Regions from separate parts of the Pectobacterium parmentieri genome, predicted to be linked through region 3. Evidence: predicted binding sites of a transcription regulator. Region 3 holds the regulator's gene; each other region holds the start of a gene.
What was found. The regulator CRP, encoded in region 3, controls carbon source genes, mostly activating them, when cyclic AMP is high. The targets are predictions, from matches to a motif close to ATGTGANNNNNNTCACAT.

Region 1 (10,736 bases), 560 kb from region 3:
TTCTTAACGATGCGTTTGAGATTTCATCAATGGGGATCCGCGTGGATGCAGAGGCATTAACACGCCAGTTAGCGCTGACGCAGGACGAAGGACGTCTGAAGCTGGAATGGCATCAGGCGCTGCTGCGCGGTGAGATGCCACAAACGATTGGTGGGGGAATCGGTCAGTCTCGTCTGGTCATGCTGCTGCTGCAATTGCCGCATATTGGTCAGGTTCAGTGCGGTGTATGGCCACAGCCGCTGCGTGAGTCGGTTTCCGGCCTGCTTTAATAAGCCTTGCCGTGCTGCCAGCGGCGCATTAAGCGGCTTTTTAACCCGGTATCAAAGCGCCAGATATGGTCAAAGATGTGCATGATGCCGGGTTTGCCATGATCGGACATCGCTACAGCATGAAAACGATGCTGTAGCTGCTTCTGACGACTTTTCACCTTATTCACCACTTCATCCGGCAATCGCTGGGCGATAAAATCTGAAATCACCACCGCATCGGCATCATGCCAGAGTGCATCGTCCATCTTATCCAACAATGCTGACAGACAGGCGCTCATATCTGTGCCGCCGCGGAAGGATTGGCTGAGAAAGCGTATTGCCTGTTCTAATCCGTCTTCAGACGTCAGCTCATACTTCACCACGCCGGTAGAAAATAACATGATGTAGCAACGGCGGTTGTCAGCGAGTGCGATGCGCATCAGTGCCAGACAGAAGGCTTTGGCACAGCGTTCATTAAAGCCACCCATGGAGCCTGAAGTATCAACGCAGACAATAAACGGGCCACGCGGCTGCTGTTCGTTTTGTTGGTGAACCACTGGCCGCTCGGTGATTTTCTCACGCCAGCTCTCCCCTTGTAAGCGATAGGTCAGTAGCCGGTGTTCCAACAGACGACGATAAAATTCGTATTCCAGTTCACTGATGCCCAGCGTTGCCAGCTCAGTGGGCATCAGACGCAAAATATCATCGCTCTGATGCACGCCGCTCACCTGCTCGGGCACGGTGGCGGGTTCCCGTACTCTTACCCGGAAGGCTTCTTGTGGCGCTTCCTGGGTGAGGATGGATTTGGTTTCCCGGCTGCGGCCCAAGCGTTCCGCCAGTTTTTGCAATGCGGGCTGACGTTGCAGGAAAGCGCCGAAATCCAGTAGAGAGCGGGGATCGGTGTGAATACGCTGTGCGGCGCTGAGATCCCAGAGCCGTCCGGCCGCGTTTTCATTTTCCGCTAAAATCGGCTCGAGTTTACCGCTAAGGGTCAGGCGCTGTTGCAATTCATCCAGCAGAATTTCCCGCTCCTGATCCATCAATTGCTGATGCAGTGAAATGGTTTGCAGTGTCAGACTCAGCCGCCAGCGCTGAAGAAAGAGCGCATGGAGCCCACTCGTTACCTTCTGCCCTAAAGTTCTCTCTGGAGAGGTAATAAGCTGTGAGGCCTGTGTCAAAAACGGTGATTCCACGTTGTTCAGCGTATCCATAATCGCGGGCAGGCGTGTCTGAAATGCCTGGTTGTCGATCGATTGTGAACGTTGGTAGCAGCTAAATTCTTTTTCCAGCTCTGGCGGCACCTGCGTGGTGCGCAAGCGCTGCTTTAAGGTTTCTTTCCAGTGAGGGAGGTCGTTGAGTAACGCGGATTTCAGGCTGGGATATTTTTCAAAGAAGAAAGCGAGCTGCGGTGTCGCCAGCAGCGTGACGACAAGATCGTCCAACAACTCGTTTTCATCAATAGACAGCAGCATTTCCAGTGATTCCAGCGTGATCATCTGCGTTAGTCCTGTTGCTCTGATTGCTGGATCTGCTCGGCAATCTGTTGCAGGCTGGCTTCTATTTTAGCCAGCCACTCACTAGGGGCGAACAGGCAAGGCTGATGCTGACTGAACAAGCGACGCTGCTCGCGCAGTTGCATGTTCAGTTTTTCATACTCATCGGTAATTTCGGCAGGAAGCGCACAGTCACGTTTTTCCGGCAGAGAAAGAATAGAGGATTGCAGGCTGATATCGCGGATAGTCAGGTGCTGGCGATCGTCCACCAGCAGATCGAGACGTTGGGTAAAACCAATACCGTTGAGCTTACCCCGGATTTCCCCGCCTTTTTGCAGCCAGCCTTGTAAGGCGCTCTTTTCAATGATCAGGTGGTTGACTTCAATATCGTGCAGGATCAACGGGCGTTGCAGCACGAGATCCAATGTTTCAGCCGCGATCGTGTCAGGTAAGGTGTAATGGAATTTTCGGCCCAGAAAGTGCCCCTGTTTCTCTACCGAAAATGCCTGTAATTCACTTTGTTCGCGCTGGTATTGTTGACGCTTGGTATTCACCTGCTGAAGACGGAACAGCAGGCTTTTTTGCTGATAGGCATGCTCGGTAATCAATAACTCAAGCTGGCGTTCGATGAGCATCAGTGTGCTTTGGTCATGCCAGAGGCAGTCCTTCAGCAGAATAATATCAACGGGGGTAATGGCATCCCGACCGCAGAAAAAGGCGCTGGCCTGAAGCAGGCGCAGGGCTTTCTTCCAGCGTCGATCGGAAATGTAGGGTGCTTGTTCCAGCCTATCTAACTGTTGACGCAGCGTGTAAATCAGTTCGAAGCCCGCTTCCGGCAATGCGACGTGATCAATGTCTTTCTGCCACTGTTGATACTCTTCATTGCTGACGCTGAGCGCTGGAGGTACGGGGTTATCGCGATCGTTGCTGGTATTCACGAGCAGCGCCCGGAAATTTTGCTTTTCCTGCACGCGATCGAGCCATAGGCGGATGAGCATTCGGTCGTAAAGCGCTTCCAAACCGCCATCTGCCTCAGGCAGTTCATTCGAGGCTGCGACCAGCAGGCGCATGGGGATAGTGTCTTCGCTGTTGCCATTACGGAAACGTCGTTCGTTAATGGCCGTCAGTAGGGTATTCAAAATAGCGGGACCCGCTTTCCAGATTTCATCCAGAAACACGATCTCGGCTTCTGGCAGATAACCTGCCGTCAGGCGTTGGTAGCGGCCTTCATCTTTCAGTGCCTGAATGGACAGGGGACCAAACACTTCTTCCGGGGTGGAAAAGCGGGTCATCAGGTACTCAAATGCGTTCGCATGACGAAACGCGAACTTAAGACGCCGGGCGATCATACTTTTGGCTATACCTGGTGGCCCCAGCAGAAAAACACTTTCTCCGCTCAGTGCGGCCAGCAGACAGAGGCGAATAGCATGCTGTCTTTCGTAGAGCCCATGTTCTAGCGCATGGCTGAGACGAGAAATTCTTTCAGCCAATGCCGCAGTTTGACGCATAATTAATCCGTTAGTCCCATGATGTGATGTACTGAAATCGTTTATTTTTGAATCCGACTGCTTTATTGAAAGTAGTGCATCAGAAAAAACCTACTTTCAGAAAGACAATAGTAATAATAAACGGCAGATCACAGATTTTTATTAGAATACTTTTACGGATTATTACACCCTAAAGGGGTAGGTAAGCAATAAACCACCTTTTACAGGATGTTTCGTGTACGAGGGCTCACACAATAAAAATGGGTTTTTACCCTGATTTGTGCATACTGTGCTCTTTTGGACGAGTTGCTGTGAATGATGCGCTTCGCGGACTGATTAATAACAGAAGATAGGTTTATGAGCTCAGAACATAAACGTTCGCTCCCGGCTGTCACGCTGGCGGCCATCGGGGTGGTTTATGGAGATATAGGAACCAGCCCTCTTTATACGTTAAGGGAATGTTTATCCGGGCAGTTTGGTTTTGGGGTCGAGCCTGATTCGGTCTTTGGCTTTCTTTCACTGATCTTTTGGCTGTTAGTCCTCGTGGTTTCGCTGAAATATCTCACCTATGTGATGCGTGCCGATAACGCAGGCGAAGGTGGGATTCTCACCCTCATGTCGTTAGCCGGGCGCAATACCTCCGATCGCATGACGTCCGTGCTGGTCATTATGGGGTTGATCGGCGGCAGCTTCTTCTATGGGGAAGTCGTCATCACGCCAGCCATCTCGGTGATGTCGGCGATGGAAGGGCTGGAAATCGCCGCGCCGTCGATGGACAGTTATATCGTCCCGCTCTCGATTGTCGTTCTGACATTACTGTTTATCATTCAAAAACACGGTACTGGCAGCGTCGGTAAGCTGTTTGCACCCGTGATGCTGATTTGGTTTTTGACGCTCGGCGTACTGGGTGCGCGCAGCATTATCGCTAGCCCGGAAGTCTTGCAGGCGTTGAATCCGATGTATGCCGTTCGCTTCTTTATCGAATACAAAGCGGTGTCGTTCTTTGCGCTGGGCGCGGTGGTGTTGGCGATTACCGGTGTCGAGGCGCTGTATGCCGATATGGGCCACTTCGGTAAATTCCCGATTCGTCTGGCGTGGTTTACGGTAGTGCTGCCGTCGTTGGTATTAAATTACTTCGGGCAGGGTGCGCTGCTGTTAAAAGACCCGGAAGCCATCAAAAACCCGTTCTTTCTGTTGGCGCCAGATTGGGCATTAATACCACTGATGATACTGGCGACTCTGGCGACGATTATTGCCTCACAGGCAGTGATTTCAGGCGTTTTCTCCCTGACGCGTCAGGCAGTGCGGCTGGGTTATTTGCCGCCGATGCGTATCGTACACACGTCAGATATGGAATCCGGTCAGATTTATATTCCTGCCATTAACTGGATGCTTTATATCGCGGTCGTCATCGTGATTGTTAGCTTTGAGCATTCGAGCAGCCTGGCTGCGGCTTACGGTATTGCGGTAACGGGCACGATGGTGATTACCAGCATTCTGTTCTGTACGGTCGCGGTGAAGAACTGGCTTTGGAATCGCTATCTGGCATGGGTTTTGTTGGCGGGTTTGCTGATGATTGACCTGCCAATGTTTTTGGCAAACGTGGTCAAGATCTTGTCCGGCGGTTGGCTGCCGCTGGCGCTGGGCATGGTGATGTTTATTATCATGACGACATGGAAAAGTGAGCGTTTCAGGTTACTGCGTCGGTTGCATGAGCATGGTAACTCGCTGGATGCCATGATTGCCTCGCTGGAGAAATCGCCACCGACACGGGTTCCTGGTACGGCAGTGTATTTCTCGCGTGCGACTCGTGTGATCCCGTTCGCGTTGCTGCATAACCTCAAACACAACAAAATCCTGCACGAACGGGTGGTGCTGTTGACCATGCGAACGGAAGATGCTCCTTATGTGCTGAATGCCCGCCGCGTGACGGTTGAACAGCTTTCTCCAACATTTTGGCGCGTGATCGCCAGCTATGGCTGGCGTGAAACGCCGGATGTAGAAGAGGTCTTTCAGCGCTGTTGGCAGGATGGGTTAACCTGCCAGATGATGGAAACATCTTTCTTTATGTCCAATGAATCGCTGATTATCGGTGAGCGTCCATGGTATCTGCGCTTGCGCGGTAAGCTGTTCATGATGCTCAGCCGCAATGCGCTACGGGCGGCGGATCAGTTTGAAATACCGCCAAACAGACTGATCGAGCTAGGGATACAGGTCGAGATTTAAGTGATCTCTCTGTACTCGCTATCACTAACACGTATGCAGCGACTCGTTGTTGGTTATTAGGGAAACACGGGGATGAGGTTCCCGCAGGGATACCTCGCCCCGTGGTCGACCGTATATCTCGATCTTATCCCAACACCTTAACGTAACATCCTACAGCTTCTACCAATTCACCGACACAATCAGCCCGCCTCCGGGCTGGTTGGTGAAAGCAACCCGCATGTGATGCAGCGCGGCGATATTGTTCACGATGGAAATTCCCAGACCGCTGCCAGATTTTTCCTGCCCTGGTGGGCGATAAAAACGCTCGCCGATTCTTGCCAGCGCTTCATCGCTGATGCCCGGCCCGTTATCGGCTACTTTAAAGCCGCGTCCTGTCAGCGTCAGACTGACCGTTCCCCCTGCATTGCTGTAGCGAATGGCGTTATCTAACAGATTGCGCACCAGCAGGGTCAGCAGCAGTGGATGACCTTGCCGAATAACTGGGGTATCCGGTAAATCCAGCGTCAGTTCAATATCTGCGGTTTGTGCCGTGTGGTAATGCGCGATGGCGGCCTGTTGCAGTAATTCATTGAACTGAACGGGCTGCATTCCCTCGGGATGTGATTCTGCATCCAGCCGCGACAGCGTCAGGAGTTGATCTACCAGCCGGGTGGCGCGATCGATACCTTTATCCAGATTCATTAATGCATGGCGACGCATGGCCTCATCGTCATGCGCTAGCTGAGCGACTTCGGTTTGAACTTTCAGGGCCGCCAGCGGGCTACGCAATTCATGAGCCGCATCAGAGGTAAAACGGCGTTCGCGAAGCAACATATCGCTGATGCGGGAAAACAGGAGGTTCAGCGCGTTGACCAGTGGGCGGACTTCTTGTGGGATATGCTGTGTCGCCAGCGATGTGCTGTCGTCGGGGGAGCGCTGCTGAAGTTCGGCGGTAATGCGTTTTAGCGGCGAGAGTTCACGTGTCACCAGCCAGAACAGCAGTGCCAGCATGATCGGCAGGGCGAACAGCCAGGGCATCAGGTTGGTTTTCACAATATCTAGTGTCATATCCTGACGGTATTCCCATTCCTGACCCACTGCAATCACGTAACGATTATCCTCTGTCGTCAGCCAGACGATACGCCATGCGTCGTTATCATCGCGCAGTTTGCCGTCGGTGAAGCCGTTGCGTGTAGCGTCAAAAATGAAATCTTTGCCGTTTTCACCATCGTTCAACACCATTTTTCCATCGTGGGTAAAAATGGCGAAAGCCAGCGCATCATCATCCTGTTTACCTCGGTTTTTATGTACCAGGCTTTTGGTCTTGGGCAGAGATGCTGGCTGGATTCGCAATTCATCGGGATTCATGGTGGCCAGACGTTTGGCAAACAGCATTTGCTGGGTATCAAATAGTTCATTGATGTTATGGCGCGTTTGAGACCACGCAAGCAGACTGGCTACACCCCAGCACATTACTGTCAGCAGCGTAAAACCCGCAACCAGGCGTAAACGCAGGCTGAGTCGGTTCATGGTGCGTCCCCCAGAATATAGCCAATGCCATGCACGGTACGGATAAACCCGCTGCCCAGCTTTTTGCGCAGGTGGTGGATATGTACTTCGACCGCATTGCTGGAGACATCATCGTCCCACCCATAGAGCTTTTCTTCTAACTGCGCACGGGTGAGTACACGGTTTGGATTGAGCAAAAACAGTTCCAGCAGCGCCAGTTCGCGGGATTTTAGTATCAACGGCTCGCAGTTAAGCGTGACGCTCCGCGAGCCCGGTTCAAGGGAAACCGAACCGTGCGTTAATTCAGGTTGGAGCTGACCGTGACGGCGGCGAATCAGTGCCTGTAGACGAGCGGCAACTTCCGTCAGTGCAAAGGGCTTACATAAATAATCATCGGCACCCTGTTGCAACCCTTCCACGCGCTGTTCCAGCGCATCACGGGCGGTCAGAATCAGTACCGGTTCGTCATGTCCAGCCTGACGCCACTGGCGTAGGATATCCATCCCATCCATACCCGGCAGGCTGAGATCGAGCACCACTGCATCATAAGGTGCGGCCTTCAATGCGGCGGCACCCGCTTTACCTTCCGTAAACCAGTCAATAGTAAAGCCCAGTTTGGTCAACCCAGCTTTTAGGCCATCACCGATCAGGCGATCGTCTTCGATTAACAATATTCTCATGGCCGCCTCGCAGGGAATGTGTCGCTGTCGCATTTACGCCGTTCCCGGTTTTATACGAAATCGTTGGGCGGCGTGTACAGGAAAAATCGCTGAAATCGGGCGATTTCAGCAATATAAAAAAATAAAAATGCAAAGGATGACTCCTTAAGATTCTGTTAAGAACGGTTTGTTTTAATCCTTCTCGAAAACCGATTACTCCCGCAGGCTAACTGCGAAACGACAGGCAAAATAAGGAAGGAATACGATGAAAAAAGCAGCGGCGTTATTCGCCATTACCGCTCTGGTTTCTGCCCCCGTATTTGCTGCACAAAGCGGCGGTGGTTTCGTCAACCCGGAAACGCCTGCGGTTGGCACACATAAAGGGGGATTCCTCGATCCACAGAATTCCCTCACGACGGTAGCTAAGGCTAAAGATCTGCGTGATGACAGTTGGGTTACGCTGAGTGGCAATATTGAAAAACGGATTGGTGATGAGAACTATCTGTTCCGCGACTCGACGGGAACAATAGAAGTTGAAATCGACCATAAGCGTTGGAATGGCCAGATGGTTTCACCCACGGATAAAGTGGAAATTCAGGGTGAGTTGGATAAAGATTTCAATTCCGTCGAGCTGGATGTGAAGCAGATTCGTAAACTCTAAGGCGTTATTCTCAATTATCAAGTGGCGGGCGATTGCCTGCCCTTTCTCTATTTACCAACCACTATCTCCGTCATTTTTCACGTTGGCTACATTGATTCACCCAGGTAATCGACGTGATTAAGCTCACCAAGACACCTTTCTTTGCCATCTTCCTGAAACCTGAGTTATCTAGGTTAGATAACCACATTCTGTTGTCTTTATTTTTTGTTAGCGAAACGTTTCGATGGTGATCACATTTTTTTTATTTCTTCGTTGCCTTTCTCTCTTCTTTTTCTAGAATATTATCAGCGAAACGTTTCGCTGGTGGGGTGAGAAGATGAAAAAAGCAGCACTATTGAATTCAGATATTTCTTCCGTGATTGCTCGACTGGGGCACACCGATAGTCTTGTTATTGGTGATGCTGGTTTACCGATTCCAGAAACGACGACCCGTATCGATCTGGCGTTGACGCACAATGTGCCAACGTTTTTGCAGGTGGTTAATGTTGTCACCAGTGAAATGCAGGTCGAGGCCGCTATTCTGGCGGAAGAGATGATTGAAAAGAACCCCGCGGTCCATGACGCATTACTCGATCAATTGAAGCAACTTGAACAACATCAGGGAAACTCAATTGCATTGCACTATGTCAGCCATGAAGAATTTAAAACCCAAAGCGGTAAAAGCCGGGCCATCATTCGCAGCGGAGAGTGCTCTCCGTATGCCAATGTCATCCTTTGTGCTGGCGTAACGTTCTGAGGTATCAATGCAACCTTTACTGCAACTGCAAGGCATCACGAAATCGTTTCCGGGCGTTAAAGCGCTTTCCGGTGCGGCACTCAATGTCTACCCGGGAAAAGTGATGGCGCTGGTGGGCGAGAACGGTGCGGGCAAGTCCACCATGATGAAAGTCCTGACCGGGATCTACCGTAAAGATGCCGGCAGCATCCATTTTCTGGGGCAAGAGGTGGATTTCAACGGGCCGAAAGCGTCTCAGGAAGCAGGTATCGGTATTATCCATCAGGAACTTAACCTGATCCCCCAACTGACGATTGCCGAGAATATCTTCCTCGGTCGTGAATTTACCAACCGTTTCGGTCGTATCGACTGGAACAAGATGTATGCGGAAGCGGATAAACTGCTGAAGCGCCTTAATTTGCGCTACGACAGTCGCCGTATGGTGGGGGATTTATCGATTGGCGATCAGCAAATGGTGGAAATTGCCAAAGTGCTGAGCTTTGAATCGAAAGTCATCATCATGGACGAACCCACCGATGCCCTGACGGATACTGAAACCGCGTCGTTATTCAGTGTGATCAAAGAGCTGCAATCTCAGGGATGTGGCATCGTCTATATTTCCCACCGTTTGAAAGAAATCTTCGAAATCTGCAATGACATTACCGTTTTCCGTGATGGTCAGTTTATCGGCGAGCGTCCGGTAAGCGACTTACAGGAAGACACGCTGATTGAAATGATGGTGGGACGCAAGCTGGAAGATCAGTACCCACGCTCGAATAAAGCGCCGGGAGACGTTCGCCTTAAGGTGCAGAACCTGTCTGGGCCTGGTGTCGACAGCGTCAACTTTACGGTGCGAAAAGGTGAAATACTGGGGGTCGCAGGGCTGATGGGCGCGGGCCGTACTGAACTGATGAAGATTCTCTACGGTGCATTGCCGCGCACTAGCGGCAATGTGACGCTTGATGGCCGCGACGTGGTAACGCGTAAACCGCAGGATGGTTTGGCGAACGGCATCGTTTACATTTCTGAAGATCGCAAGCGAGATGGTCTGGTGCTGGGCATGTCGGTAAAAGAAAACATGTCGTTAACTGCGCTGCGCTATTTCAGCCATGCTGGCGGTCGTCTCAAACACGCCGAAGAACAGTTGGCGGTCGCCGACTTTATTCGCCTGTTCAACGTTAAAACGCCTTCTATGGCGCAGCCTATCGGCCTGCTTTCCGGCGGTAATCAGCAAAAAGTGGCGATTGCCCGTGGCCTGATGACGCGCCCGAATGTCTTGATCCTTGATGAGCCGACGCGTGGCGTTGACGTGGGAGCGAAGAAAGAAATTTATCAGTTAATTAATCAATTCAAAGAAGAAGGGTTGAGCATCATATTGGTGTCATCCGAAATGCCCGAAGTCTTGGGAATGAGCGATCGCATCATTGTGATGCATGAAGGGCGCTTAAGCGGTGATTTCCCGATTGAGCAAGCAACCCAGGAAGCACTGATGGCTGCGGCCGTTGGTAAGCAATACGGCGCAAAGCAGGAGTAAGTCAGACATGAGTTCTCAATCTATCGCGGCAAAACGCTGGTTTAGCAAAGAGTGGTTACTGGAGCAGAAATCGCTGATCGCGCTCCTGATCCTGATTGCGGTTGTTTCCGCCATGAGCCCTAACTTTTTCACCCTGAATAACCTGTTCAATATTCTCCAGCAGACATCGGTGAACGCCATTATGGCCGTCGGTATGACGCTGGTGATCCTGACCTCGGGAATCGA
Region 2 (10,736 bases), 520 kb from region 3:
TGGAAGGCGGTGAACTGCCCGCTAGTCACTGGGAGCGCCTGATGCAGTTCAAGGCATGGGGATTGCCAGTGAGTGACAGAATCAAGCTCTGTACCGGCCCGGCCGAGGTGCTCGATTTTTATCGTCAGGTTGAACAGACCCGCAGTGAGTTAGGTTTCGATATTGACGGTGTCGTCGTTAAAGTTGACTCGTTGGCGTTGCAGGAACGATTAGGGTTTGTTGCTCGTGCGCCGCGCTGGGCGGTGGCCTTTAAATTCCCCGCGCAGGAACAGCTAACCTGGGTGCGCGATGTCGAATTTCAGGTGGGACGGACGGGGGCGATTACGCCCGTTGCGCGTCTGGAGCCGGTTGCTGTGGCTGGCGTGATTGTCAGCAACGCCACATTGCATAATGCCGATGAAATTGAGCGGCTAGGTTTGCAGATTGGCGATCGTGTCATTGTGCGTCGAGCGGGGGATGTGATCCCGCAGATCGTCGGTATTGTTGAATCTGAGCGGCCAGAAACCGTGCAACCGATCGTCTTCCCCGTTGCTTGCCCGGTGTGTGGATCTGACGTTGAGCGTGTGGAAGGGGAAGCCGTCACGCGTTGTACCGGTGGTTTGATCTGTGGTGCCCAGCGTAAAGAGGCACTGAAGCATTTTGTTTCCCGCCGCGCGCTAGATGTTGAGGGTATGGGCGATAAGATCATCGATCAACTGGTGGAAAAAGAGTACGTCAAAACGCCTGCCGATCTGTTTCGTCTAAGCGCCGGGAGCATGACGGGGCTGGATCGCATGGGGCCGAAGTCCGCGATGAACGTGGTCAACGCACTGGAAAAGGCAAAAAGCACCACGCTGGCGCGTTTTTTGTACGCGTTGGGGATCCGTGACGTTGGAGAATCGACTGCCGCCAATCTGGCTGCCCATTTTGGTTCGCTGGAGGCGCTTTTTGCGGCAGATGAAGACGCGCTGCTGGCGGTGCCGGATGTTGGTAAAATCGTTGCCGCGCATGTGCGCCATTTTCTTGAAGAAGAGCACAACCAAACTGTGATCCGCGAGCTGACCGATCCTGCCGGCATCAACATCCACTGGCCTGAGGTTCAGGTCGTCAATGCCGAAGAGATCGACAGCCCGTTTGCGGGAAAAACGGTGGTATTGACCGGATCGCTGAGTATTTTGTCCCGCGATGAAGCGAAAGATCGGCTAACGGCGTTAGGGGCAAAAGTCAGTGGTAGCGTCTCGAAGAAAACCGACATGGTGATTGCCGGTGAAGCCGCTGGCTCTAAATTGGCGAAGGCGCAAGAGTTGGGGATTGCGGTGATCGATGAGGCGGAAATGATCCGATTATTAGGGGCGTAAACGGATGGAAAAAGAAGACCTGATAGACATTGCCACGATGCAGATGCCCTTTGGCAAATACAAAGGGCGTGTGCTGATTGATTTACCGGAAGAGTACCTGCTGTGGTTCTCCCGCAAGGATGAGTTTCCTCGTGGTCGCTTGGGAGAATTGATGCAAATTACGCTGGCAATCAAGATAGAGGGTCTGCAAGGGTTGGTCACGCCGCTAAAGCGAACTCGTTCCTGACTATTCTTCTCCTGCGTAACCATGATGAAAAAGGTCGTTTCAATGAAGTAAAACGGGTCGCTTAAGCTTCATTTTAGGAGAAACTCGGAGATGAGGTCCTGCTGGGATACCTCGCCTCGTGTACCTCGGTTCTTAAACGATTGCCATGAGTATTCAACGACGCGACCTTTTACGTTTACTGATTACTTTGTCCCTGACGCAGACTATACGTAGATATTAATCTTGTTGTCTGCTGTCGGGTTGTTAACGCCTTCTTGTTTAGCACTTTGCGTTGAAGAAGAGGAATCAGACTGTTGCTCTGATTTTTCACTCTGCAAGCGGGCTATTTGCGCCTGTAACGCTTGGATCTGCGCCTGAATTGCCTGTTGCTGCTGTTCGATCAGCTTACGCTCTTCATCACTTGCTGCACTAGAAGCCGATTTGGTCAGCTTACTTGCCTGTTTGGTGAGTGTCTGAATCTGCTTGTTTAGCTGCGCAATCTGCTGTTCTGACGTGCTGCTGCTTTTACTGCTGCTTGCCGTTGTGGTTGATACACCAATACTGCTGATGGTATTTGACATTTTCCCTCCTGAAAATATGCCGATATACCCAAATTATTTTGGGTACAGGTCTTTATATCGGCAATTTAAACACGTTCTTGCAGATGACATTGTTGGTAATGAAACATGAAAGGCTCACTTTTTTAGCAGTCAATGTAACTAAATGTGTTTTTCAGGAAATGGGAGAAAAGAAAGGCGCTGGCAAGCATGTTTCCTGACTCCCTTGCCAGCAATAATGACGAAATAACGTCAGTTAACTACCGTACACGTTAATTGCGCTATTCAGTCGCTTAGCCTGAAGGTTTAGTCCTTCGGCGGCATCGGTTGATTGCGTAACCATATCGGTATTACCCTGCGTCATTTGTTCTATCTGGGCAATCGAGGTATTGATCAGGCCTAATGCAGAAGTCTGCTCATGCGTCGCATTGCTGATTTCTTTGATCATGGTGGAGACCAGGAAGACTTCATCAACGATGTCGCTGATATGTTTACCTGCGGTTTCTACCATTGTGCTGCCCTGTTTCACACTTTCAACGTTGGCATCGATCAGGGTTTTAATTTCTTTGGCCGCAGAAGCGGAGTGCTGTGCCAGATTGCGGACCTCAGCGGCTACCACGGCAAACCCTCGCCCTTGTACGCCAGCACGAGCGGCTTCAACGGCGGCATTCAGCGCGAGGATGTTGGTTTGGAAAGCAATACTGTCTATTACACCAATGATATCAACGATTTTATCGCTGGCGTTGGAAATGGAATCCATCATGCCGATGGTTTCCTTCATGATATTGCCACCTTTAAGCGCGGTGCCGCTGGCGGCTTCTGCCATTGTTGTCGCTTGTGCCGCGGTTTCTGCACTTTGCTGCACGGCAACGGTAATTTCCTCAATAGCGGCAGCGGTTTGTTGCAGATTTGCTGACGTTTCTTCTGTACGACTATTCAGGTCGATATTGTTTTCCGCCAATTTACGGCTGACATTCGTGATGCCGTTAACCTGCATACTGACGTCATCGACAAGCGAATGCAGGTTCAGGCCAAACTGGTTAACTGAACGTAGCAGTAAGCCAATTTCGTCTACCCGATTAAGGTGGATATGTTTTACTTTACGGCCTGATACCACATGCTGCGCTTGTTTGAGTATCATCTTGATTGGCTGTGCAATTTGCTGCTGTAGGAACTGATCCATGATGACGATGAGTAACAGCGTCAGCCCCAACAGCCACAGTGGATTCATGCCGCTGAAAGCAAGCAATGCGGGAATAAGCCCTACCGCCAATACCGCGATACGTAAACGCCAGCGGACTGACAATTTCTGCAAAAGCGACAGCGGAGAGAAAAGCCCGGTGCGAACAACTAATCCTTTGTAGAATTTACGGTTGCCCGCCTGCTTTTTCTGCACGGCGCTGTACAACATTTCGGCCGCTTTGATTTCTTCGGCGCTGGGGGTGTTACGTACCGAGATATAGCCTGCCAGATGCTCTTGCTGGTAAACCGGCGTAACGTTGGCGCGGACCCAGTAATGATCGCCGTTATTGCGACGATTTTTGACTAACCCGGTCCAGCTATCGCCTTGTTTCAACGTAGACCACATGTCGGCATAGGCTTCAACAGGCATGTCTGGATGACGAACAATATTGTGAGGCTGGTTGATGAGCTGCTCTTCAGAAAAACCGCTAACCTTAATGAAGGCCGAGTTGGCATAGGTAATGTGGCTGTGAATATTTGTCGTGGACATCAATATGGTGTCCATGTCTAACAGATACTCCTGCTGTGTGACAGGTGTATTTAATCTCATTAGGAACCCCGGCGTATGTATCCCGCTCAGTTTCCAAGTTCATCCATACCGGCTGCTTTTCTCATCCCAACTGCCTGGCTATTCCAGAGGTTGGGATGTTACAGGGCTACCGCGTGACGATACTGTGAAATCTGTCAGGCATATTGCTGTGTAAATATTCAAGTTATTCAAATAGGTATACTGAAATTTTTTGGGTGATTTAGAACCTACCCCATTAGGGCTATTTCATTTTCCATTTTGAACCTAGGCAGTGTTCGCACAAACGCCATTGCGTTTGAACGCCCGTTGGGCCGAATTCGCATCCGTTCAACATGCGTTACATGTTGTCTGCGCGCTGTCCGTGTCCAAATTGACTGCACCAATAACGCCTACTGGAATAGGTTCTTACTCGCTTATATAAAGTAATGCTAGGCACTATTTATAATGAACGGACTATTAACCCTATATTGTGCGTGATGGAGATTTTGTAACTATATATTTGTAACTATATGTTTGTAACAAATATGTCATCAGTGTTAGCACGCTTTTTCAGCACGCATAAATTTATGATGAGGACGATTACCTGTCAATTGATTCATTTTATTGGCAATAAATAATTAGAGAAAAAACGATGAAGAATAGGTGAGTAGAACATGGAATTTTTACTGGAGATGTGTTCTATATAAGCGTCGTTTCTGATTAAGAAAAATCACTTGTTAATTTTTTTATGTTATTTTATTGCTTCAATGAAATAAAATGTTTCTGCATTGCTACTTGTTATTCTTTTTCTGCGTTTTTTCACATTCTCATTGAAGCCGAATTTATTATAGATCAAATAACGCCATCCGCAGGCCGGCGAATGCCCCCGACCTGCGGAAAAAGATAATCAGGTTACCGGTGCCGGGTTGAAAACGGCCAAGGCGTTATGAAGTCCCCATTGATCGGACCAGGTTTTTTTCTTGTTGCTTGCGATATCCAAAATAAAATGGAAAAGCTGCCAGCCGACGTCTTCAATCGTGGCCTCTCCGGTCGCAATCGTACCTGCATCAATGTCCATCAGATCGTGCCAGCGGTTTGCCAATGCGGTACGGGTCGCCATTTTGATTACGGGTACAGCCAATAGGCCATAGGGCGTACCGCGGCCGGTGGTGAAAACTTGTACGGTGATACCGGAAGCAAGTTGCTGAGTACCACACACAAAGTCGCTGGCTGGCGTTGCCGCGTAAATCAGCCCGCGTTTGGTTGGGCGTTGGCCGGGGGACAGGACTTCGACGATGGCGCTGGTGCCGGATTTTGCGATGGAGCCGAGCGCTTTTTCCACCACATTCGCGAGGCCACCTTTTTTGTTGCCCGGCGATGGGTTGGCGCTACGATCGGTCTGGCCGCTGTCGAGATAGTTATCGTACCAGGCCATTTCTTCCAGCAGACGTTTACCAACTTCTTCATTGATGGCGCGCGGTGTTAACAGATGAATGGCGTCACGCACTTCGGTTACTTCAGAAAACATGACGGTTGCGCCGCAGCGTACTAGCAGGTCGGAGGCAAAACCAACGGCTGGATTAGCGGTGACGCCAGAGAAAGCATCGCTGCCGCCACACTGCATGCCGACAACCAACTCTGATGCTGGGCAAGTCTCACGCTGACGTTTGTTCAATCGTTGCAGGTGTTTGTCGGCCATTGTCAGAATGTCATCCACCATCGATCGGAAGCCAACATGGTGTTCATCCTGCAAGCGGACAATGCTGGTGTCATCGAGGGAGATGGCTTGTACATCTGGCGTTCCTTCCAGTAGGCGTTCCGGCTGTAATTTTTCACAGCCCAGACCCACCACCAGTATTTCGCCACCAAAATTTGGGTTCAGTGCCAGATTGTGAATGGTGCGAATGGGAACCACTGCGGCAGGGGCATTGATTGCCACGCCACAGCCATAGAGATGATTGAGCGCGACTACGCCATCCACATTGGGATATTTGGGCAATAAATCTCGCTCGATAATTTTGACCACATAGTCAACCACGCCCGCGACGCAGTGTACGCTGGTGGTAATGCCTAGCAGATTCTTCGTACCTACGCTGCCATCGGCGTTACGGTAACCTTCAAAGGTATAACCTTCCAGCGGGGGCAGGGTGGGGGGAATTTTGGTCGCCAGCGGCAGGGTTTCCAGCGCAGGAGCCTGAGGCAATTCGACCAGGGATTCATCAATCCAGCTTCCTTGGGCAATATCGCGCAGTGCATACCCGATAATTTCACCATAGCGGATGATGGCACCTGACTTGATGATATCAACAAGGGCAACTTTGTGTCCCTGTGGAACATGCTCAATTAATTCCAGATTATCATTAAAACGGGTTCCGGCACGTAAGCCATTATTATTAACAACAATGGCAACATTATCAGAATCATGGACCTTAATATAAAGTGGCTGCTCTTGTGCAGCATTACTTTCTGATTTATCTGACATGATGCAAGCCTTTATTATTTGTTTATTCGACATAGTGTGGCAACTATTGCCACATCACTAACTTCATTGCTCGCTAACGAGTATACGTGAGGATCCCTTCTCGTACATTATGCAATTGACCTAAGCCAGTGCTTTTTACTTCTTATTTATCAGGCGAAAATACAATTTTTGGTGAGTTTGATCACATTCCGTCTGTGTGTGTTTTTTAGGATGGAAATGAAAATAAGGTAAATGAATGTAAAAAGAGAATAACGGCATTTTTCGTGAAACACCTCGCACTATATAGGGCAAGTGCACCAACATATTCTAACGGGCAATTTTAATGTTGTGCTTTTATCTAGTGAGCACCCAGCAGGTAAAAATTATAATGTTCCTGCGATTTGAAGATGTCAGCTAATTACTTTGAAGCTATATAGCCTGACTATTCGCAAAAAAATAAAAACGGGAATTTACTATACCCTAAATAATTTGAGTTTCAGGTAGGCGGCAAGAGAAAGAGTCCCGATGAACTTACTCAGGTAAATGATTCGGGTGAGTGAACGCAGCCAACGCACATGTAACTTGAAGTATGACGGGGATATCCACTGATCTTCATTCTGATAACCCTACACCGTTATCTGTTATTTGGAATGAATGAGCGAACCGCGATTGAAGCAGGAGTTCATCATGAATACAGTAAGCTCAGCAGCTGGCGCGATACAAAAGAGAACAAACGCCCGCTACTGGATTGTCGTGATGTTGTTTATTGTCACGTCATTTAACTACGGCGACCGCGCCACATTGTCCATTGCTGGCTCTGCTATGTCCAAAGAGATTGGATTGGACGCGGTAGGGATGGGATTTATCTTCTCTGCGTTCTCCTGGGCATATGTTATTGGTCAAATACCTGGAGGCTGGCTGCTCGATCGCTTTGGCTCAAAGAAAGTCTATTTCTACAGTATCTTCACCTGGTCGATTTTTACCTTATTACAAGGCTTTGTCGATATTTTCAGCGGTGCGGGCATTGTCATTTCTCTGTTCCTCCTGCGCTTTATGGTCGGCTTGTGTGAATCACCTTCCTTCCCGGGAAATAGTCGAATTGTGGCTGCCTGGTTCCCCGCACAAGAGCGTGGAACGGCTGTCGCGATATTCAACTCGGCACAGTACTTTGCGACCGTGATCTTCGCTCCTATCATGGGCTGGCTGGTACACGCCGTAGGTTGGGCGCATGTGTTCTGGTTCATGGGCGGATTGGGTATCATCCTCAGCTTTGTCTGGCTTAAAGTGATCCACGATCCCAAAGATCACCCTGGCGTGAATCAGGCTGAACTGGATTATATTGAAGCGGGTGGCGCACTGATCAATATGGACGCCAAAGGGTCGAAGAAAGCGCCAGTGAAGGGTGAAAAATGGCATCAGATCAAGCAATTAATGCAGTCTCGCATGATGCTTGGTGTTTACATCGGTCAATATTGTATTAACGCACTGACCTACTTTTTCATCACCTGGTTCCCACTTTATCTGGTTCAAGCGCGCGGCATGTCGATCCTAAAAGCGGGATTTGTCGCCTCGGTTCCTGCTATCTGCGGTTTTGTGGGAGGCGTTCTGGGCGGCATCATTTCTGATTATCTGATGCGTCGGACCAATTCACTGACCTTTGCCCGTAAAACGCCTATCGTGCTGGGTATGCTGCTTTCCATGTCGATGGTGATTTGTAACTACGTTGAAACCGAGTGGGTTGTCATTGCGGTGATGTCTGCGGCCTTCTTCGGTAAAGGTATTGGTGCGCTTGGCTGGGCAGTAATGGCCGATACCGCGCCGAAAGAAATCAGTGGGTTAAGCGGCGGGCTGTTTAACATGTTTGGTAATGCGTCTGGTATCGTGACGCCGATTGCGATTGGCTACATCATCGGCATGACCGGTTCTTTCAATGGCGGTCTGGTGTATGTCGGGATCCATGCGCTGGTTGCCATCGTCAGCTACCTGTTCATCGTGCAAGATATTAAACGTATCGAATTGAAGCCATTCGTTAAGAATTAAAACCATTCGCTACTGCATTAATCTGCATCTAAGCAGTAACACAAAACGCTGTGCCGTCATACTGATGGTTCGGCGTTTTGTTCTTTATTTATGTCATGAAAAGTAGGGATTTACCTCTTCGAAATTAGGTGCCAATAGTACGTATTCCGATGTTTATCAGGCAGAAATTCGCGTTTCTCGGTTTTCGTGAAACACCTCCCATTCGCTTGTGATAATGACATATTTAATCTGCATTTCGATAGGGAATGCTGTGCTATTGCCCAATGAGTTGTGAAATAAGAAAACTTATACTTTTTACTGAGGTTGGTAAGGCGGCACGGATTATGGCACCGCTTTCCTGACCGTGTTATTTCGGTATTAAGGGAGTTATACCTGTTTTTATTCTGATCACCCTACAAGCATGGTTCATTCCAAATCAGAGTAAAAACAAGGTCGCGCTAATAAAGTAGGAAAACAACATGAAATCATCTACTGGTGCACCATCTGTTTTTTATTTCTGTATGACTGAATTATGTTCACCCGTCCCAACGTGCTCCTGCGTTTTGGCAAACATCGGAAATCTACGCGTACATTCTGTGCGCTCTATTCATGACGGGAGCCTGTAATGACAAACTTTTCAGCGACGCCTGTCATTACCGACATGAAAGTCATCCCCGTTGCGGGTTATGACAGCATGCTGCTGAATATCGGTGGCGCACACGGTGCTTACTTCACCCGTAACCTTGTGGTTTTAACCGACAGTGCTGGGCATACCGGTGTTGGTGAAGCGCCCGGTGGTGAAGTTATTTACAACACGCTGGTTGAAGCGATTCCCCGCGTGAAAGGCGAACAAATCGCTCGGATGAATCGTCTGGTTCATGACATTCATCTCGGCAACCAATCTTCTGATTTTGACTCCTTCGGCAAAGGGGCCTGGACGTTTGAGCTGCGTGTGAATGCGGTGGCGGCACTCGAAGCGGCACTGCTCGATCTGCTGGGGCAATTCATGGGTGTCCCTGTTGCCGAACTGCTGGGGCCAGGTAAGCAGCGTGATGAAGTCACTGTGCTCGGTTATCTGTTCTATATCGGCGATCGCACGAAGACGGATTTACCCTATTTATCAGGTGAGAAAGTATCCGGTGAAAAAGGCAAGCATGAGTGGTACCACCTGCGTCACCAGCAGGCGATGGACAGCGAAGCGATTGTGCGTTTGGCTGAAGCCACCACTGACCGCTACGGATTTAAAGATTTCAAGCTCAAAGGCGGTGTGTTGCCCGGCGAGCAGGAAATCGATGCCGTGAAAGCGCTGAAAAAGCGTTTTCCGGATGCGCGTATTACCGTCGATCCAAACGGTGCCTGGCTGCTGGATGAAGCGATAGACTTGTGTAAAGACATGAAGGGTATTCTGACTTATGCGGAAGACCCGTGCGGTGCTGAGCAAGGCTTCTCCGGCCGTGAGGTGATGGCGGAATTCCGCCGTGCAACCGGGCTACCGGTAGCAACCAACATGATTGCCACCAACTGGCGCGAAATGAACCATGCCGTGATGTTGCAGGCGGTCGATATCCCGCTGGCCGATCCGCATTTCTGGACGATGCACGGCGCGGTGCGTGTTGCTCAGATGTGCGACGAATGGGGCCTAACGTGGGGCTGCCATTCAAATAACCATTTCGATATCTCTTTGGCGATGTTTACACACGTGGGGGCTGCGGCTCCGGGTAACCCGACGGCGATTGATACGCACTGGATCTGGCAGGAAGGCCAGCATCTGACCAAAGAGCCGCTGCAAATCGTCAACGGTAAAATTAAGGTGCCAGAGCGCCCCGGTCTGGGGATTGAGCTGGATATGGAACAGGTCATGAAAGCCCACGATCTGTACAAGAAATTACCGAGCGGGGCACGTAATGATGCCGTCGCTATGCAGTACTTGATCCCAGGTTGGAAGTTTGATCGCAAACGCCCGGTTTTTGGCCGCTAACCCTACATAAAAAATTAGAGAGATAAGGATAAGAAAATGACGTTGCAAAATTCAACGCCGGTTATTACCCACATGCAGGTTATTCCGGTTGCAGGTCACGACAGTATGCTGCTCAACCTGAGTGGCGCACATGCACCCTATTTCACGCGTAACATTGTGATTCTGAAAGATAACGCCGGGAATACCGGTGTCGGCGAAATTCCCGGCGGTGAGAAAATCCGTCAGACGCTGGAGGATGCTGCCGCGCTGGTGGTGGGCAAAACGCTAGGCGAATACAAAAACGTGATGACGGCAGTGCGTGCGCAGTTCGCCGATCGTGATTCCTCTGGGCGCGGTTTGCAGACGTTCGATCTGCGTACCACCATCCATGTCGTCACGGGGATAGAAGCTGCCATGCTCGATCTGCTGGGGCAATTCCTCAATGTCAGC
Region 3 (10,736 bases):
GCTCGTCGTCTTCAACATACGGCTTCTCATCCGGCACGTCCTGCACGTTATAACGACGCGCCAGAATGCGGTCAATCACCTGCATCAGCAAAGGCGTCGTCATCATCGATAGCGTCACCGTCACCAGCAACAGCGGCAACTGTTCACCTTTCAATACGTTGAATGAAGCCGCGGCGGAAAACAGCACGAAAGCGAACTCGCCGCCCTGACTCAGCACACCGGCAAACTGCAAGCGCTCGGAGCGGCGCATTCGGTTAATCCGCGCAAGGAAATAAAGTACCGCCGCTTTCACTGCCACCAGCACCAATACCGCAACCATAATCTTTACGATGTGGGTATAGAGGATGCCGAGATTCAGCGCCATCCCCACGGAGATGAAGAACAGCCCAAGCAGTAAACCTTTGAACGGCTCAATCGCAATTTCCAGTTCATGCCGGTACTCACTTTCCGCCAGCAGAATACCAGCGATAAAAGTGCCTAACGCCATGGAAAGCCCTAATGCTTCCATAAACAACGCAGAACCGAGCACCAGCAACAGCGCGGCAGCAGTGAATACTTCGCGCACGCCAGATGCCGCAATAAAACGAAACAGCGGACGCACCAGATAGCGGCCACCGATTAACATGCCGAGGAACGCGGCAACTTTAAGCCCGATCCGCTCCCAATCGCCGAAATCCCCCTGCACACCCGCCAGAATCGGAATCAACGCCAACGCAGGGATAACGGCCAGATCCTGAAACAGCAGGACAGAGAAGCCAAGCTGCCCGGACTCACTGCGATTCATGCCTTTCTCGCGCATCAGTTGCAGCGCCATGGCTGTTGACGACATCGCCAGCCCCACGCCACCAATCAACGCTGACTGCCACGAGAAGTCTGTCAGATATAATGCCCCACCGAGAATCAGCGCACTCAGGCCAACCTGCGCCGCCCCAACGCCGAAGATCGAACGACGCAGCGTCCAGAGCTTGGCCGGATTCAGCTCCAGGCCGATGATAAACATCAGGAAAACCACACCCAGCTCCGAGAAGTGCAGGATAGCGTCCACGTCACGAATAAAGCCGAGCCCCCAAGGGCCAATGGCGATCCCGGCGATCAAATAGCCCAATACGGCGCCAATCCCTAATCGGGCAGCGATCGGTACGGCTACTACCGCCACAAACAAAAACAAGACTCCGGCGGTCAGTAGCGCAGAACTCTCCATATTAGCGTTCCTCTTCAGATAAAGGTGAGGAGAGCCATTCACCGTAAGCTCTGGCTTGACTCGATAACACATCGGGCTGTAAACGACGTGCCCAGTAAACAATCATGGGGCGCATCCAGTGCATACGACACATGGCGGCCGTCAGCTCAAACGGGCGTAGCAAATCTTCCATCGGGTAGCGGTTGTTACCATCAGCATGATAAGCATCTTCCGGTTCACCGGTCGTAATCACCGAACGCCAGTATTTGCCCGCCAGCGCATTGCCGCCAATCCCATTGGCAAAACCACGGGATAACACCCTATCGAGCCACTCTTTCAGTAACGCCGGGCAGCTATAGGTGTAAAACGGGTGTTGGAAAACAATGATCTGATGCTCGCGCAGCAACTGTTGTTCGTGATGAATATCGATAAAGAAATCAGGATAGTGTGCATAAAGATCGTGCACGGTTACATTTGCCAACTGCTGCGCCGGTTGCAATAAGACGCGGTTTGCTACCGAGTCCTGTGGTTCCGGATGGGCATACAGCAGCAAAATCTTCGGTGGCTGCGACATCATTCCCCTCCAAAGCGTCGTCATGATAATCGTTTTCCGTTACCATGCAGCGCAACGACTAAAAACAGGACACCGCGTGTCCTGATATGTCCATAATTTAACATACTCTGAACATACGGCGCTTTATGATTGTTTTCTCTTCGCTGCAAATTCGACGTGGTGTACGCGTTCTAATCGACAACGCGACAGCAACGGTTAATCCCGGCCAGAAAGTCGGTCTGGTTGGCAAAAACGGCTGTGGTAAATCTACGCTGCTGTCATTACTGAAAGGTGAAATCAGCGCCGATGGCGGTAGCGCGACATTCCCGCAAAACTGGTCACTGGCCTGGGTCAACCAGGAAACACCGGCATTGGACAAACCTGCGCTGGACTACGTGATTGACGGTGACCGCGAGTTTCGCCAGTTGGAAGCTGCGTTGCAAACCGCCAACGAAGAGAACGACGGCAACGCTATTGCCACCCTGCACGGCAAGCTGGATGCCATTCAGGCCTGGACGATACAAGCCAGAGCGTCAAGTCTGCTCAGTGGATTAGGGTTTTCTCAGCCACAGTTGCAACAACCTGTCAGTGCCTTTTCCGGCGGCTGGCGGATGCGCCTGAATCTGGCACAGGCGCTGATCTGTCGTTCAGACCTGCTGTTGCTGGACGAACCAACCAACCACCTCGATTTGGATGCGGTCATCTGGCTGGAAAAATGGCTGAAAAACTACGCCGGCACGCTGGTATTGATCTCGCACGACCGTGACTTCCTCGATCCGGTGGTGACCAAGATTCTGCACATCGAACAGCAGTCGCTCAACGAGTACACCGGCAACTACTCCTCGTTTGAACGCCAGCGCGCCACCCGCCTCGCACAACAGCAATCGCTCTATGAGCACCAGCAGGAGCGCGTCGCGCATCTGCAACACTATATTGATCGGTTCCGTGCGCAAGCGACCAAAGCCAAACAGGCGCAAAGCCGGATAAAAATGCTGGAACGCATGGAGATGATTGCGCCAGCGCATGTCGATAACCCTTTCCGCTTCAGCTTTCGCGCGCCGGAATCGTTGCCCAATCCACTCATGAAGATGGAAAAGGTCAGTGCTGGCTACAACGACAAGCTGATTCTCGAATCCATCAAACTCAATTTAGTGCCAGGTTCCCGCATCGGATTGCTCGGCCATAACGGTGCGGGTAAATCCACGCTGATCAAGCTGCTTGCGGGCACACTTGCCCCGCTGAAAGGGGAAATCGGGCTAGCGAAAGGCGTTAAGCTCGGCTACTTCGCCCAGCATCAGCTAGAGTTTCTGCGTGCGGACGAGTCCCCCTTGCAACATCTGGTGCGTCTGGCAGAACGGGAAACGGAACAGCAACTGCGCGACTACCTCGGCGGCTTCGGTTTTCAGGGTGACAAAGTCACCGAAATCACCGAGCGCTTCTCCGGCGGCGAAAAAGCCCGTCTGGTGCTGGCGCTGATCGTCTGGCAGCGTCCGAATCTCCTGCTGCTCGACGAACCGACCAACCACCTCGATCTGGATATGCGTCAGGCACTAACCGAAGCGTTAATCGATTTTGAAGGCGCGCTGGTTGTCGTCTCGCACGATCGACACCTGATCCGTTCGACCACTGACGATCTCTATCTGGTACACGACCAGAAAGTCGAACCGTTCGACGGTGATTTGGAAGACTACCAACAGTGGCTGGTTGGCCTGCAACGTCAGGAAAATGCGGCCGATGAAACGCCAAAAGAGAATGCCGCCAACAGTGCGCAGGGTAGAAAAGATCAGAAACGTCGCGAAGCCGAGTTGAGAACACAAACTCAGCCGCTGCGTAAGCAGATAACCAAGCTTGAGCAGCAGATGGAAAAGCTGGGTGAAGCGCTGGCCACACTTGAAGCCAAACTGGCGGACAGTGCAATCTACGATATCAGCCGCAAAGCCGAACTCACCGACTGCCTGCAACAGCAAACCAAAGTCAAAATCGATCTGGAAGAAACAGAGCTGTCCTGGCTAGACGCACAGGAACAGTTAGAGCAGATGATGCAGAGCGAGTAACTTTGATATCTCTCGTCTGAAAAGCGTCGCGAGCGGTAAACCGCTCGCGGCCTCATCAGCATCAGTTCAGCACTAATGCCAAATCAACAGCACACAGGCGGCAGTCAGCAGCCCCATTGACACGTTGAAGATAATCCACGCTTTCTTACTGCGCAGCAGTCGCCCAATCATCGTACCAAACCCAAGCCAGATGACGCCGGAAACCAAATTCACCAGCACAATGCCGATGCTTATCGCGATCACAGAATGGTTATAACCTTCACCCGCCAGACTAAAGCTGGCAACCGCACCCAGCGCCATGAGCCACGCTTTCGGGTTCAGAAATTGCAGTAACCACCCCTGATAAAGTCGGATCGGCTGAGGCGGTGCAACGGACGTCTCCAGCCGTTCGTAAGCCGCCGTGGCGATTTTCCACGCCAGCCAAAGCAGATAGGCGCTACCGAGGACTTTCAGGACAAAGTGCAGCGAAGGATAAATCAGAATCAAACCACCGACGCCGAATGCGACCAGCAGCAGAATGCTCTGCATGCCCAGCATAATACCGACCATCAACCACAGTGAACGCATAAAGCCAAAATTCGCGCCCGAGGTGGTCAACAGCATATTATTCGGCCCCGGTGTGATGGCCGCTACCCACAAAAAGCCCAACATCGAAAGAAATAAACTCAGTTCCATTATTTGTGGGCGCTCCTGACCCAAATGTCGTACCAACTGGCAGCATTGAAGCTAACAGTGTGATATTGATCGTACAAGAGCCGACAACAAGATTTTCATATTCTTTATGCATGACCATTTTCGCCCGCTGAGCGGCGCGCATAATCCGCATCTGCAAACGCTATTACCGCGCCTGATTCGCCGTCACGCGCAGTTTTTACCAGTCTGGCAAGCGCTCGAATTACCGGACGGCGATTTCGTCGATCTGGCATGGAGCGAGGCGCCCGAGCAGGCGAGGCATAAACCGCGCGTGGTGCTGTTTCACGGCTTGGAAGGCAGCTTCCATAGCCCCTATGCCCACGGCCTGCTTCATGCCTGCAAACAGCGCGGTTGGCTGGCCGTCATCATGCATTTTCGCGGGTGCAGCGGTAAGCCCAACCGGATGAAGCGTATTTATCACTCTGGAGAAACCAGCGATGCCGGCTATTTCCTGCACTGGATGCAGGAGACGCTGGGCGAGGCTCCTACCGCCGCCATCGGCGTTTCTCTCGGCGGCAACATGCTGGCCTACCTGCTCGGCCAGCAGGGTGAAGCCTGTTCCTTGTCCGCTGCGGTCATCGTTTCCGCCCCCTTGATGCTCGAACCCTGTAGCCGTCGGATGGAACAAGGTTTCTCCCGCATCTATCAGCACTACCTGCTGCGTCTGTTGAAACAAAACGCGGGACGCAAGCTGGCCGCCTACCCGGACACGCTGCCGATTCAGTTGCCGCAGTTGAAGAAAATCCGTCAGTTACGCGAGTTTGATGACGTCATTACCTCACGTATCCACGGCTTTCACGATGCGGCTGACTACTATCGACGCTGTAGCGCTCTGCCGCTGTTACCTCAAATACGCAAACCGCTGCTGATCATCCACGCGAAAGACGATCCTTTCATGACGCCGGAGGTGATTCCCGATCTGTCGCAGTTACCGTCTAATATTGAGTATCAGCTAACGGAACATGGTGGGCACGTTGGCTTCGTCAGTGGTACGTTATTGAAACCGGAAATGTGGCTGGAACAGCGCATTCCCAACTGGCTTAGCCCATTTTTGGACTACGCCACCGATTCTTCTCTAGGAACCCTTTTGACCCAGGAACCCTTTTACTCAGGAAACATAGCGTGATTATTCCCTGGCAACAGCTCGATCCAGAAACGCTGGATAACATCATCGAATCGTTCGTGCTGCGCGAAGGCACTGATTACGGCGAACAGGAGCGCTCGCTGGCACAGAAAGTGGAAGATATCCGTAGCCAACTCCAATCTGGCGACGTAGTTTTGGTGTGGTCTGAGTTACATGAAACCCTCAATATTATGCCACGCGGCCAGCTCAATGCCGGAGGGCATGCCCCTTATTGATCATGGCGAAAGGCGTGAAAGCGCACGCCAAACATGCTAACAATGGGAACCATTACGTCTTTTTTGAGGATGCACACAGGCTTCAGCCTATGTGGCATCGCGATCACGGAGTCACGCGCCTTATGTCACATCAGCATCCGATTATTGCGGTTACCGGCTCCAGCGGAGCAGGTACCACGACAACCAGTCTGGCCTTTCGTAAGATTTTCCAGCAGTTTGATCTACGAGCAGCCCAGTTGGAAGGCGACAGCTTTCACCGCTATACCCGCCCGGAAATGGACATGGCGATCCGCAAAGCGCGTGATTTAGGGCGACACATCAGCTATTTCGGCCCGGAAGCGAATGATTTCAGCCTGCTGGAACAATCGTTTATCGAATATGGCCTACATGGTCACGGTCAGACGCGTAAATACCTTCATACCTACGATGAAGCGATCCCCTACAATCAGGTTCCCGGTACATTCACACCGTGGGAACCGATGCCGGAGCCCACCGATATCCTGTTCTATGAAGGGCTGCATGGTGGCGTGGTCACCGATCAAAACGACGTGGCACAGCATGTCGATTTGCTCGTCGGCGTGGTACCGATCGTCAACCTGGAGTGGATCCAAAAGCTGATTCGTGACGTCAATGAACGTGGTCATTCGCGTGAAGCGGTGATGGATTCCGTCGTCCGCTCTATGGAAGACTACATCACCTACATCACGCCACAGTTTTCTCGCACACACATCAACTTCCAGCGCGTCCCCACCGTGGACACCTCCAACCCGTTTGCTGCCAAGTCAATCCCCTCACTGGATGAAAGTTTCGTCGTCATCCACTTTCAGGGATTGGATAATATTGATTATCCCTATCTGCTCGCCATGTTGCAGGGGGCGTTTATCTCCCACATCAACACGTTGGTCGTCCCCGGCGGAAAAATGGGGCTAGCGATGGAGCTAATCATGGCACCGCTGGTGCAGCGGCTGATAGAAGGGAAAGCCATCGAATAAGCAAAGCTGGGCACGGTGAGAACGTGCCCGAGGATAATACCAATCGTTTATGCATCGAGATACTCGGGCCGTCCACCGGGGTGAGGCCTCCCTACGAGAACCTCCCCCCCGGTGTTTCTCCTAATAACGGGCTCAAGTGAGCAGAATTAGTGCCCAGAGGAAGGAACTATGCCAGCGCTCTAATTTCGTGACTGTGCGTCACTTCAACGGCTTTGCCCAGCATCAATGCCACGGAGCAGTATTTTTCCGCTGATAGGGCAACCGCCCGCTCAACGACGTTATCGGTCAACCCTTTCCCCGTCACAATAAAATGCAGATTGATATGGGTAAATAAACGCGGCGCTTCAGAGCGGCGTTCCGAGGTTAATTTCACCTCACAATCTGCCACATCGTTGCGGCCTTTTTGCAGAATTGAAACCACATCAATCGCGCTGCATCCCCCTACGGACATCAACACCATTTCCATCGGACTAGGCGCTTTATCGCCAGAATTACCGTCCATCAATATCTGGTGCCCTGATGCCGATTCGCCCAAAAACGTTAAGCCTTCAACCCATTTTACCCGAGCCTGCATGATGCCTCTCCACTAAAATTTTTTTGAAAATTTATATCGTTACTGTACAAAAACCAGCGTTAATCAGAGCTTTGTCATGCTGAAGCGAGACAACACAAGACACATCATTAAAGCTGTGTTAAAACAAAAATAGAATAGACCTTTTCTGGACAAACCCAGAAACGAAGAAGATGATGACGTAGCCAGACATACCCAGCCACGTTTACGGTGCGGCAAGGTAGCAACCGGAAAATCAAGGGTACAGTGGTTCCAGTATATTCCCTGACGTCATTCTGCCTAGACTGAATTTTATTTTTTTAGCAGTTAAACACGCCGTACAGGGAACTCTGACCCCTGTAATTTGCGCAGTGAATTACAACAGAGGATGATAGCGAATGGTTCTCGGCAAACCGCAGACAGACCCAACTCTCGAATGGTTCCTTTCCCATTGTCATATCCACAAGTATCCATCGAAGAGCACGCTGATTCACCAAGGTGAAAAAGCAGAAACGCTTTACTACATCGTGAAAGGCTCTGTCGCAGTGCTAATCAAAGATGAAGAAGGCAAGGAAATGATTCTTTCCTACCTCAATCAGGGCGATTTTATTGGTGAGCTAGGCCTGTTTGAAGAAGGTCAGGAGCGCAGTGCCTGGGTTCGGGCAAAAACTGCCTGTGAAGTGGCTGAAATTTCATACAAAAAATTCCGTCAACTCATCCAGGTTAACCCGGACATCCTCATGCGCCTGTCTGCGCAAATGGCAAACAGACTTCAGGTGACTTCAGAAAAAGTCGGCAACCTCGCCTTCCTTGATGTGACTGGCCGTATCGCCCAAACATTACTCAACCTGGCCAAACAACCTGATGCCATGACACATCCGGATGGCATGCAAATTAAAATTACCCGTCAGGAAATTGGGCAAATCGTTGGCTGCTCGCGTGAAACCGTGGGCCGCATTCTGAAAATGTTAGAAGACCAGAATCTGATCTCTGCACACGGTAAAACGATCGTCGTTTACGGCACTCGCTAAATCCCTGTCGCGGTACCCTACCAATAAAAAAGCGTGAAGCCTCGGCCTCACGCTTTTTTTATGGCGAGTTTTCTGCTCGTCACCCCACGCGCCGTCGCAAGCGACGTTGAAAAACGTTCCCTACGTTTTTTATGGCGTGCCATCCCTGGCCGCCCCCCTGCGGGCCGTCGCAAGCGACGTTGAAAAACGTTCCCTACGTTTTTTTATCGCTGCTATTTTAAGAGCGTAACTCAGTTTCCTGCGTTAACGACCTGCGCAACAGCGTTGGCGAATTTCGCCATCCCCTGTGCAATATCATCTTCATCAATGATCAAAGACGGCACAAAACGGATGACGTTCGGACCCGCCATCAACACCATCAGCCCCTGTGCCGTTGCGGCAGCCAGAAATTCGCCCGCACGGCCATGCCACTGCGGTTTCAGTTCGGCCCCCAACAGCAGCCCCATACCACGTACCTGATCAAACACACCGTACTGCTGGTTGATTTTCTCAAGTTCACTAACAAAGCGATCGTGACGATCTGCTACGCCCGACAGCACTTCCGGCGTATTGATGATATCCAGCGCGGCTTCTGCCACCGCACAGGCCAGCGGATTGCCGCCATAGGTCGTTCCGTGTACCCCAACCGTCATGGCCGATGCGATCTCTTCCGTCGTCAGCATCGCGCTAATAGGGAAACCACCGCCCAACGCTTTAGCGGTTGTCAGGATATCCGGCGTAATCCCATAGTGCATATAGCTGAATAATTTACCGGTACGCCCCATCCCGCTCTGCACTTCATCAAACACCAACAGCGCTTTATGTTGATCGCACAACTCACGAACGCCCTGCAAAAACTCAGGCGTAGCGGGTGTAATACCGCCCTCTCCCTGAATCGGCTCCAGCACAACCGCGCAGGTGTGATCGTCCATCACTGCTTTAACCGCAGCCAGATCGTTGAATGGTACGTGCACAATATCGGCAGGCTTAGGCCCGAAACCATCGGCATACTTAGGTTGTCCGCCAACTGAAACGGTGAACAGCGTGCGACCATGGAATGCATTGTAGAAGGCGATGATCTTGGTTTTATACGGACTATGGCGTTTAACCGCATAGTGACGTGCCAGCTTAAATGCCGCTTCGTTAGCCTCTGCACCGGAGTTAACAAAAAACACACGATCGGCAAACGTGGCATCGATCAGTTTGCTAGCGAGGCGTAGTGCGGGTTCATTAGTGAAAATATTGCTGGTATGCCACAGCTTTTCGCCCTGCTGCTGCAATGCGTTGACCAGCGCCGGATGGCAGTGACCGAGCGCCGTGACCGCGATACCACCAGAGAAATCGATATATTCACGACCATCCTGATCCCAGACGCGACTCCCTTTACCTTTCACTGGTACAAACTTCGCGGGTGCATAAACCGGCAAAATCACTTTATCGTGAGTATCCCGTGTCACTGCTTTCTGCTCTGCTGCCATTTGCTGCCTCACTCTGCTATCCATCACGTTAGAATGAAAATATAGTCAATAAATATGCATAAAAAATCAATTACAGGCAATATTAAATCGGCCACTAGAGAGAATAACTTTCTATATAGCTAAATTTTAAGGAAATTATCCAAAAGCTGATGTCCTTGCTGGCTGAGAATGCTCTCCGGGTGAAACTGCACACCTTCAAGCGGCAGTGAGCGATGGCGGATCCCCATAATCTCATCTCGCTTGCCTTCATGTTCGCTCCAGGCGGTAATCTCAAAGCAATCGGGTAGCGAAGCTGCATCAATGATGAGCGAATGATAGCGAGTCACCGTCAAGGGCTGAGCGAGCCCCGCAAAAACGCCTGTATTGCTGTGCGCAATCGTAGAGGTTTTGCCATGCATCACCTGTCGTGCCCGCACTACGCGCGCGCCAAACGCCTGCCCCATCGCCTGATGGCCAAGGCACACACCCAAAATAGGCAACTTGTCAGCAAAGTGACGAATAGCCGCCAGTGAAATACCCGCCTCATCTGGCGTACAGGGGCCTGGAGAAATCACCAACCGCTCGGGCGCAAGCCGCTCAATCTCGTGCAGCGTCAGTTCATCATTACGCTTCACCACGACTTGTGCACCAAGCTCACAAAAGTATTGGTAAAGGTTGTAGGTAAAGGAGTCGTAGTTATCGATAATTAGCAGCATAAATTAGTTAACTTATTGATAAATAATAAACATGTTAATTGAGTTGTCTTTCAATACCCGCATTAATACCCGCAATTTTTTTGATACATTCTTATGGGCTAAAGCGATAAAGGCCATTGTACCTGTCTCCAGCATGAAAGGGATGACAAGAAATTTACGCTAACAAAACGCT

Region 1: a site for CRP is predicted at 8,481-8,498, ahead of rbsD (D-ribose pyranase). Genes of this name have one in related genera too.
Region 2: a site for CRP is predicted at 6,501-6,518, ahead of garD (galactarate dehydratase). Genes of this name have one in related genera too.

Annotation. Positions count from the first base shown of each region.
Region 1 covers NZ_CP015749.1:4,141,878-4,152,613, forward strand. Annotated here, with positions in the region: gene asnA (aspartate--ammonia ligase) at 1-269, shown strand, start outside; gene viaA (ATPase RavA stimulator ViaA) at 266-1,744, opposite strand; gene ravA (ATPase RavA) at 1,750-3,249, opposite strand; gene kup (low affinity potassium transporter Kup) at 3,586-5,454, shown strand; gene qseC (quorum sensing histidine kinase QseC) at 5,614-6,963, opposite strand; gene qseB (quorum sensing response regulator transcription factor QseB) at 6,960-7,622, opposite strand; gene A8F97_RS18805 (YgiW/YdeI family stress tolerance OB fold protein) at 7,867-8,262, shown strand; gene rbsD (D-ribose pyranase) at 8,579-8,998, shown strand; gene rbsA (ribose ABC transporter ATP-binding protein RbsA) at 9,006-10,511, shown strand; gene rbsC (ribose ABC transporter permease) at 10,519-10,736, shown strand, end outside.
Region 2 covers NZ_CP015749.1:189,418-200,153, forward strand. Annotated here, with positions in the region: gene ligA (NAD-dependent DNA ligase LigA) at 1-1,337, shown strand, start outside; gene A8F97_RS00825 (DUF3820 family protein) at 1,342-1,563, shown strand; gene A8F97_RS00830 (FlxA-like family protein) at 1,767-2,123, opposite strand; gene A8F97_RS00835 (methyl-accepting chemotaxis protein) at 2,356-3,891, opposite strand; gene garD (galactarate dehydratase) at 4,757-6,331, opposite strand; gene A8F97_RS00845 (MFS transporter) at 6,998-8,350, shown strand; gene A8F97_RS00850 (enolase C-terminal domain-like protein) at 8,955-10,307, shown strand; gene gudD (glucarate dehydratase) at 10,344-10,736, shown strand, end outside.
Region 3 covers NZ_CP015749.1:4,703,987-4,714,722, reverse strand. Annotated here, with positions in the region: gene kefB (glutathione-regulated potassium-efflux system protein KefB) at 1-1,201, opposite strand, end outside; gene kefG (glutathione-regulated potassium-efflux system ancillary protein KefG) at 1,203-1,754, opposite strand; gene A8F97_RS21375 (ABC transporter ATP-binding protein) at 1,880-3,787, shown strand; gene A8F97_RS21370 (LysE family translocator) at 3,860-4,462, opposite strand; gene A8F97_RS21365 (hydrolase) at 4,569-5,606, shown strand; gene A8F97_RS21360 (YheU family protein) at 5,603-5,839, shown strand; gene A8F97_RS21355 (phosphoribulokinase) at 5,962-6,831, shown strand; gene A8F97_RS21350 (OsmC family protein) at 6,998-7,405, opposite strand; gene crp (cAMP-activated global transcriptional regulator CRP) at 7,780-8,412, shown strand; gene argD (bifunctional acetylornithine/succinyldiaminopimelate transaminase) at 8,643-9,869, opposite strand; gene A8F97_RS21335 (aminodeoxychorismate synthase component II) at 9,989-10,564, opposite strand.